2 regions of the Sphingomonas sp. AC449 genome follow, and region 2 is predicted to be linked to the other one. Evidence: riboswitches for the same ligand, from Rfam matches in the RefSeq annotation. Region 2 holds a riboswitch; the other holds the start of a gene.
The links. A riboswitch is a leader RNA that binds a small molecule or an ion and turns the genes downstream of it on or off. The one in region 2 is predicted to bind cobalamin.
Positions count from the first base shown of each region.

Region 1 (4,232 bases), on a different contig from region 2:
CCCCGCCTGCGCCTTGACGCCGCCTCGGAACGGATGTTTGACCTGCCCCATCTCGGTCACGAGATCCGCCGCGGCGATCAGCGCGTCGGGGGCATTCCGCCCGGTCGCAACGACATGCGTCATCTCCGGACGCGCCGCAAAACCGCTGAGCACCTCGTCGAGCGGCAGATAATCGTACCGCAGGACGATGTTGATCTCGTCGGCGATGACCATCGCATAGGACGGATCGGCGATCATTCGCCGAACCTCGTCCCAAGCCTCGCGCGCGACGGCAATGTCGCGCGTTCGGTCCTGCGTATCCCAGGTGAAGCCCTCGCCCATCGGTTTGAACGCGACCAGGTCGGGGAATGCGTCGAAGATCACCTTCTCCCCCGTCGTCATCGCACCCTTGACGAACTGGACGATCCCGACCTTTCGCCCATGCCCCATCATCCGGACCGCCATGCCGAGCGCCGCCGTGGTCTTCCCCTTGCCGGGCCCGGTATGCACCATGAGCAGGCCCTTCTCGATCGTCTTGGCTGCGACGATCCTGTCCTGGACGACCTTCTTCTTGGCCATCCGCGCCTTGTGATCCGCCTCGCTGCGCATCAGAACGCCGCCTTGATGCCGGCATAGGCACCGCGGCCCTGCCCGACATAGCTGAACACCTCCTCGTACCGCTCGTCGAACAGGTTCTCGACGCGCCCGAAGACCGATAGCGTCGGGCTCAGTTGATAGGCTGCGTTGAGGTTGACGAGGACATATTCCTGGAGCGCCAGCCGTACCGGCACATAGCTCGGATCGGTATACGCATCGTCCTGCTGACGGCCATTGTATCGCACCGTCAACGTTCCCGATAAACGCTCGTCACGACTGAACGCGGTCATGTTGACGCTGCCGATATGGCTCGGCCGGCGAATCTCGACGCTGCCGTCCTCGCGCGCGCGCAGATAGGTGTAGGCAAGATCAAACCGCAGTTGCGTGATCGGCCGCGCGCTGGCGAACACCTCGACGCCGTGCTGCTTCGACCGCGTATCGCGGTTGCCGGGGGTCGCAACGAAATCGGGCTCTGGATAGGTTGTGAAGATCTCGTTCGTCAGGCGACTGTCGAAATAGGTCGCGCCGATCGTCGCGCGGTCACCCCCGAAACTCTGTTCGAGACCAGCTTCCCATCCCTTCGACTTCTCGGGCTTGAGGTTCGGATTGCCGATATAGCGACCATCCGCATAGCCGAAGAGATCGAAATAGCCCGGGTTCTTCACCCCCGTCCCGTAGGCGCCGCGAACGCGTGTACCCGTGGCGAAGCGATAGCTTGCCTGCGCACGGTAGGTCGTGGTGTCGTCGAAGCGCGTATTCTCGTCGCGGCGGACGGAAGCGCCAATCGCCAGCGCGTCATCGACCACGACGTCATACTGGCCGACGATCCCGACATTGTCGGTATGGCGTCGTCCGGTGAATACGAACTCCGAGGGGACCGGGCTAAGCGTCTGGAATTCCTCTCGTTCTACATCGACGGCACCCGTCAGGCGGTGCTGGATCCGGTCGGTCCCGAACCGGAACGCACTTTCGAACGAGCCCTTGTACCGCCGTCCCTTGTTGCCGAAATTGAGCGCGTCGTCGACGAGTGCCCGGCGCGTCGTGTCGGCGAATTGCCCGCTCAGCGCGTTCGTCCAGCGGCCGTCCGCGAGCACCACCTCGGCGCGTACGAGCCCGTAATAGGCCTCCACCGTACTGCGGGCGCCTGGCGTGTCGACGACTGTGCCGAACTGCGGACCACTCAACGCCGTGTCGTTGCTGTCGGCGTCTGTATGGCTGTAGCGGCCGACCGCGGTTACTTTGAACGTATCGCCGGGCGACCAGATGAGCTTGCCGCTCGCGCCGACGCTTTTTGCGCCGATGTCGCGCGACCCGCCGCGCGCGGTCAGCGTGCCGTCGGTTAGATAGGTCGAACCCGACAGAGCGTAGTCGAGGTTCCCGGAAACGCCTGCGACGCGGGCGCCGCCCGAGAATGTGCCGAACGATCCGCCCTCGGCGCGCAGCGTTGTGCCGGGCGCTTCCGCCCCGCTCAGCGTCAGATATTGGATGACGCCGCCGATCGCGTCCGATCCGTATAGCGCCGATTGCTGACCGCGCAGCACCTCGACCCGCGCCGCCTCGTCCGCGATCAGCGTCCCGAAATCATATTCACCCTGATAGGGATCGGACACTTCGATCCCGTCGATCAGGACGAGCACATGGTTGCCCTCCGACCCGCGGATGCGCACCTGTGTCGTACCACCGATCGCGCCCGTCCGACTGACCGCAAGGCCAGGCACGTCGCGCAGCACGTCGGACACGATCCGAGTCTGCCGCCGGTCGATCGCGGCGGCATCGATCACCGTCACCGACGCGCCAAGCTGGACGACCGGCACGGCATCGCCCGAACGCGAGGCGGTGACGACGACCTCGGCACCATCAACCGCGCGCTCGGCCGCCCCCGCGCCCGCCCGATCCGCATCGGCGAACGCCGGCGATGCGGCGGACGTTGCGGTGGCGAGCGCCATCAGCGATACGAAAACTCTGGTCATGAAACGATACCCCCGGCGTCACGAGCGACCGGCCGGGGCGTGCCGTCCGATGATCCGGACGGTCGGCGCGACGCTTGGGATGGACACCGAACAGCATCCGCCACGCGCACCGATGCGGCCCCCGCCGCATGGTTCGTCGCTCAGACGGAGTACCGTGCCGCGGTCACCCCCTGGACCAAGGCAAGAGCGACCGAGCGCCGGCAGGTCTCCTGGCTCGCGGGTCGACACCCGGTGCACGACCTTCCCGGGCCATGTGCTTGCGCTTCGGCCTAGTGGTCGTCCCCTCGTAACGAGGAGACCTGCGCACCGCGCTCACCGCTTACAGTTGCAGGGACAGCCGCGGCATTGGACGCGCGAACGTCCGCACCGCATTCCCCTTCAAGCCCCGAAGGGCACCGACGCGATCTGCGACCCGGTTTTCACCGGATCGCGACGCCCCGGTAGAACAGATTTTCCGCGCCGCCAATGGGCGCGCGCTACACGCGTGCGAGGATCGCCTGCGCCTGGCGCAGATGCGGCGCATCGATCATCCGCCCGTCGAGTTGCAGCGCCCCCGCCTCCGGCGCCGCCGCGAACGCCGCGACGATCGCCTCGGCCCGCGCGACCGTCGCCGCATCGGGCGTGAAGGCCGCGTTGATCGTCGCAACCTGGGTCGGGTGGATCGCCATCATTCCCGTAAACCCATCCCGGCTTCCTCGTGCGGCATAGGCCGCCAGCCCGTCGAGATCGGCGATCGCGGGATACACCGTCTCAATCGCCGCCACACCCGCTGCATGCGCACCGAACAGCAGCAGCGACCTGACCATCCGATAGGGATCGGTATAGTGACCGTCCGCCTCGCGACTCGTCGCCGCGCCGATCGCAGCCGGCAAATCCTCCGCCCCCCACGTCAATCCGCAGAGCCTGTCCGACACCGCCGCATATTCGCCGAGCGTAAATATCGCCGCTGCGATCTCGGTGGCGATCGGCAGGATGGGCGGACAGTCCGGCCCATAGGCCTCGACCAGCGCCGCGACGGTCGCCTTCCCTGCCGCCTTGGGCAGCATGATCGCATCCGCGCCGCGCGCCGCCTCGATATCGTCGCGGAGATGCTCCGCATCGAGCGGATTGATCCGCACCAGCCGGATGACATCGGCCGGCTCGCCAAGCGCTGCCCGTATCGCATCGCGCGCGAACGCCTTGCGCGACGGCGCGACCGAGTCCTCGAGATCGAGGATGATCGCATCCGCGCCGCTTGCCGCCGCCTTGCCGAACCGCTCGGGTCGGTCCGCCGGCACGAACAGCAGCGACCGCAGCCTCATGCCGGCGACCGGAGCAACAGCGCAGAGCGCAGGCATTGGCACACGATCTCGTCGCGCTGGTTGATCAGCCGGTGCGTGAACGTGACGATCCCCGCATTCGGGCGCGACTTGCTGTCCTTGAGGTCGGCGACGACGGTCTCGGCGCGCATCGTATCACCGATGAAGACCGGTTTCGGATGGACCAGCTTGTCGTAGCCGAGATTGGCGACGAGCGTGCCGAGCGTCGTCTCGCCCACCGACAGTCCCACCATCAGCGCGAAGGTGAAGGTTCCGTTGACCAGGATTTGGCCGAACTCGCTCGCCTTGGCTGCTTCGACGTCGAGATGAAGCGGCTGCGGGTTGTGCGTCATGGTCGAGAACAGCAGATTGTCCGTCTCGGTGACGG
Region 1 is NZ_CEEDCZ010000007.1:186,543-190,774, reverse strand. Features, by position in the region: gene cobO (cob(I)yrinic acid a,c-diamide adenosyltransferase) at 1-588, opposite strand, end outside; gene AC0CH3_RS13130 (TonB-dependent receptor plug domain-containing protein) at 588-2,546, opposite strand; cobalamin riboswitch at 2,729-2,961, opposite strand; gene AC0CH3_RS13125 (HpcH/HpaI aldolase/citrate lyase family protein) at 3,023-3,847, opposite strand; gene AC0CH3_RS13120 (MaoC family dehydratase) at 3,844-4,232, opposite strand, start outside.
Region 1: it holds a riboswitch for cobalamin, as region 2 does, so the genes downstream of both, AC0CH3_RS13130 (TonB-dependent receptor plug domain-containing protein) here and AC0CH3_RS05550 (HoxN/HupN/NixA family nickel/cobalt transporter) in region 2, are expected to answer to the same signal.

Region 2 (4,232 bases):
TCGTCGCCGCGTGTCGCGCGGCGGATATCGTCGTCAGCGAACGGGGGCTGCCAAGGAAGTGCGAGCCGCGGTGGCTGAGGCTTGACCGGTCGACGCTGCAACATACCGGCGGTGTCGCGCTGACGTTGCGGACTGGGCGGGTGGCGACGGTCCTCGAACCCGGTGATCGGCATCCCTGGCGTATGCCCCCGACGCTCGAACGATCCGCGGGGCGGTTCGGTCACGAGGCCGGGCGTCGGGTCCGGTCCTGGTCGTAAGCGGAGCGCACTGACGCGCGGGATGGCAACGCGCTCGCGTTACTACTGGCGAGATTTTCTGGCGGGTGGACCGTTGGCCGTAATGGCTTTGCTGTATCGTGCGGGCTGGATCAGTTCCGGCTCCCGCATCGAGCCTGGGCCCTCGCCGACAGGTTTGCCGATCCGGGACGTACGGGACGACGCTCTTGGCCCTGGATCCTGACTTTCGTCAGGATGACGGGGGTAAGTCAGATCCGGAGTTGGAGTGAGGCGCTCTTCTTTCCCGGTCCTGACGTCTGTCGATAAGGGCAGGAGGGAGTCGACCGCTTCGTCATCTACCTTCCTGGGGACCCCATAGTCAGTCGTAACGCCGCAGGATGCCCGACAGCTTGCCCTGCACACGGACCTGCGCGGGGGCGTAGCGTTGCGGATCATAGGAGCGGTTGGCGGGGTCGAGCCGGACCATCGCGCCTTCGCGGCGGAAATATTTGAGCGTCGCCTCGCTGTCCTCGATCAGTGCAACGACGATCTCGCCGTCGCGGGCGGTCTCGGTGCGGCGGATCAGCGCATAGTCGCCATCGAGAATTCCCGCATCGACCATCGAATCGCCGGACACCTCGAGCGCATAATGCTCGCCCGAGCCAAGCAGGGCGGCGGGGACGGCCAGCATCGAGCTGCCTTCGAACGCCTCGATCGGCACGCCTGCGGCGATCCGCCCGTGCAGCGGAATCTCGACGACGTCGTTCGCGGCGACCGGGATATGCGCCGGGCGCACGCTGGGCGACGGCTCGGCGTTTGCCGGAGCGGCCGGGGGCGTGGCCTTGGCAGCAGCCGATTTCGTCGCGGGCATGTCCGGGCGCTCGGGCATCCGCAGGATTTCGAGCGCGCGCGCGCGGTTCGGCAGGCGGCGGATGAAATTGCGCTCCTCGAGCGCGCTGATCAGGCGGTGGACGCCCGATTTGGATTTCAGGTCGAGCGCGTCCTTCATCTCCTCGAACGAGGGCGAAACGCCCGTCTCTGCGAGGCGATCGTTGATGAAGCAGACAAGCTCGTGCTGCTTGCGCGTGAGCATAGCGGTTCTCCGTCCGGAACAGACGAGGAACTTCTATGGAACACAATGGCCGGCGTCAAGCGATCCGTCAGGCGATGATGAGGATTTCCGCCGAGTCGCCCGCACGCGCTGCGGGCGCGTCGCCGTCGCGGACGATCAGGCAGGTCGACCGCGCGAGCGTGAGCAGCATCGAGCTGTCCTGGATGGTCGAGGCATAGGCGCGACCGTCGCGGAGTTCGGCGCGCATGTAGTCGGTGCGCGACTCGTTCGGCGGCAGATCCTCGCCGAGCAGCGCGTGCGTCGTCTGCGGGAGCGGATCGCGCGCGCCGAGCATGTGCGCGACGACCGGGCGGACGAACAGGATCGCCGTGACGAAGGCGGAAACGGGGTTGCCGGGCAGGCCGAGCAGCATCGTCCGACCGAGCGTCCCCGCCATCATCGGCTTGCCCGGGCGAAGCGCGATCCGCCAGAAGTCGATGCTGCCGCCTGCCGCCTCGATCGCGGGGCGGACAAGATCATGGTCGCCGACCGACGCGCCACCGGTGGTCACGAGCAGGTCGGCGTCGACGCCCGCAAATGCGTCGCGCAGCGTGTCGAGACGGTCGGGCAGGATCCCGAGATCGACGATGTCGACGGGCAGATCGGCGAGCAGCGCCGCCAGCATGATGCCGTTCGATTCGGGCAAAGGGACGGGATCCTCGGTCGAACCGGCGGGGACGAGCTCGTCGCCGGTCGCGGCGACCGCGACGCGCAGGCGCCGCCCGACGGGGAGCGCGCCATGCCCGCCGGTTGCCGCAACGGCGATGCGGGCCGGGCTCAGCCGGTCGCCCTGGGCGATCAGCCGCGTGCCGGTGGCGAAGTCGAGGCCCTTCCGGCGCGTGTTGCGGCCTTCGTACGCGGGGCCTTCGCCATCGAGCGACAGGCGGTCGCCGTCGCGCGCGGCCTCTTCCTGGACGAGCACCGTGTCCGCGCCGGCGGGCATCGCCGCGCCAGTGAAGATGCGCGTCGCCTCGCCCGCGCCGACAATGCCCGCAAAGGAGCGGCCCGCAGCGCTTTCGCCGATCACGCGCCACGGCCCCGGCATGTCGGCAAAGCGGATCGCATAGCCGTCCATCGCCGAAAGGTCGGTCGCGGGCTGGGTCCGGCGCGCGACGATATCCTCCGCCGCCCAGCGCCCGATCGCAGCGCGCAGGGGAACATGCTCGGCAGGAACGCGCGCAGCCATCGCGAAGAGGCGGGCCTGGGCTTCGGCAACGGGGACGAGAGGGGGCATGAAGGCTCCGGTGGGCAGGCGTGGGAAAGGATGCAGGGGGATGGATACGGGGGCTGGAGGCAAATGGGGGTAGGCGGCTACTCGTATGACCCCGCGGACGGGGATAGCGGGCCGCGTTACGGGTGGCGATGGTGCGATAACGTTCCGACCCGCCGAGACGTTGCGGATCGCGGTGCGCGACGGTGCCGCATGCAAATCCTGTCGTCAGCCGCGGCAAAGCGCGCTAACCTGGATTGGCTGATCCGGCGCAACCCGGATCGGCACAGATCGCGTCGGTGCCCTTCGGGGCTTGAATGGGAATGCGGTGCGGGGTTCGCCCCAATGCCGTGGCTGTCCCTGCAACTGTAAGCGGCGAGCGACACGCACGCGCCCCCTCAAAAAGGGCAGCCACTGGGCCACCGGCCTGGGAAGGTGTGCGTCGAGCCTTGACCCGCGAGCCAGGAGACCTGCCGGCGTCTGGTCGCTCTTGTCCCGGTCCAGGGGGTGACCGAGGCACGGCCTGCGCCGTCTGAGCGACGACCATGTGGCTGGGGCCGCATCGGCGACGCGTGCCGGCCGCTCATGGCGTCCGGCCGGCGCACGTCCCGGCCGTTCGCGCGGCAGGCCCCCGCCCGCGTCGGACGCCGGGGGGTAGACATGACGAGCTTGACGATCGAACGACCGGTGCGAGGCTCCGTGCGTAAGCGTGTGGGTGTGATGTTCGCGATGCTGGTCGCCGCGAACATCGCCGCGTGGGGGTGGGCGTTCTCGCTGTTCCACGCACAGCCGCTGATGCTCGGAACCGCATTGCTCGCCTGGGGGCTTGGTCTGCGTCACGCGGTCGATGCCGACCATATCGCGGCGATCGACAATGTGACGCGCAAGCTGATGCAGGAGGGGCAGCGGCCGATCGCGGTCGGATTCTGGTTCGCGATCGGGCATTCGGGGATTGTCCTGATCGCCGCGGTCGCGATCGCGCTGACCGCCAATGCGCTGTCGCAGTTCGAGGCGTTCAAGCAGGTCGGCGGCGTCGTCGCGACGATGATCTCCGCGCTGTTCCTGTTCACGATCGCGGCGATGAACCTGATCATCCTGCGATCGGTGTGGCGGACGTTCGGGCACGTCCGGCGCGGTGGAGCCTATGTCGAGGAGGATCTCGACCTGTTGCTCGGCAACCGCGGGCTGCTCGCGCGGCTGTTCCGGCCGATGTTCCGGCTGGTGACGCAAAGCTGGCACATGGCGCCGCTCGGGTTCCTGTTCGGGCTGGGGTTCGACACCGCGACCGAGGTGGCGATCCTTGGTCTAAGCGCGAGCCAGGCGGCGGACGGGCTGTCGATCGGCACAGTGCTGGTGCTGCCGGTGCTGTTCGCGGTGGGGATGGCGCTGGTCGATACCGCCGACGGGGTGGTGATGCTCGGCGCGTACGAGTGGGCGTTCGTGAAGCCGATCCGCAAGCTGTACTACAACATCACGATCACGCTGATCTCGGCGATCGTCGCGATCGCGATCGGGGGGATCGAGACGCTGGCGCTGATCGGGTCGAAGCTGGGGCTGAGCGGCGGCGTGTGGGACGCTGCTGCCGCGCTGGGGGAGAATTTCAACGGGCTCGGGTTCGCGATCATCGCGCTGTTCGTGGCGTGCTGGGTGCTGAGCTTTGCGATCTATCGGTGGAAGCGGTTCGACGAGATCGAGG
Region 2 is NZ_CEEDCZ010000002.1:420,612-424,843, forward strand. Features, by position in the region: gene AC0CH3_RS05535 (ComEC/Rec2 family competence protein) at 1-257, shown strand, start outside; gene lexA (transcriptional repressor LexA) at 595-1,308, opposite strand; gene AC0CH3_RS05545 (molybdopterin molybdotransferase MoeA) at 1,376-2,560, opposite strand; cobalamin riboswitch at 2,817-3,028, shown strand; gene AC0CH3_RS05550 (HoxN/HupN/NixA family nickel/cobalt transporter) at 3,257-4,232, shown strand, end outside.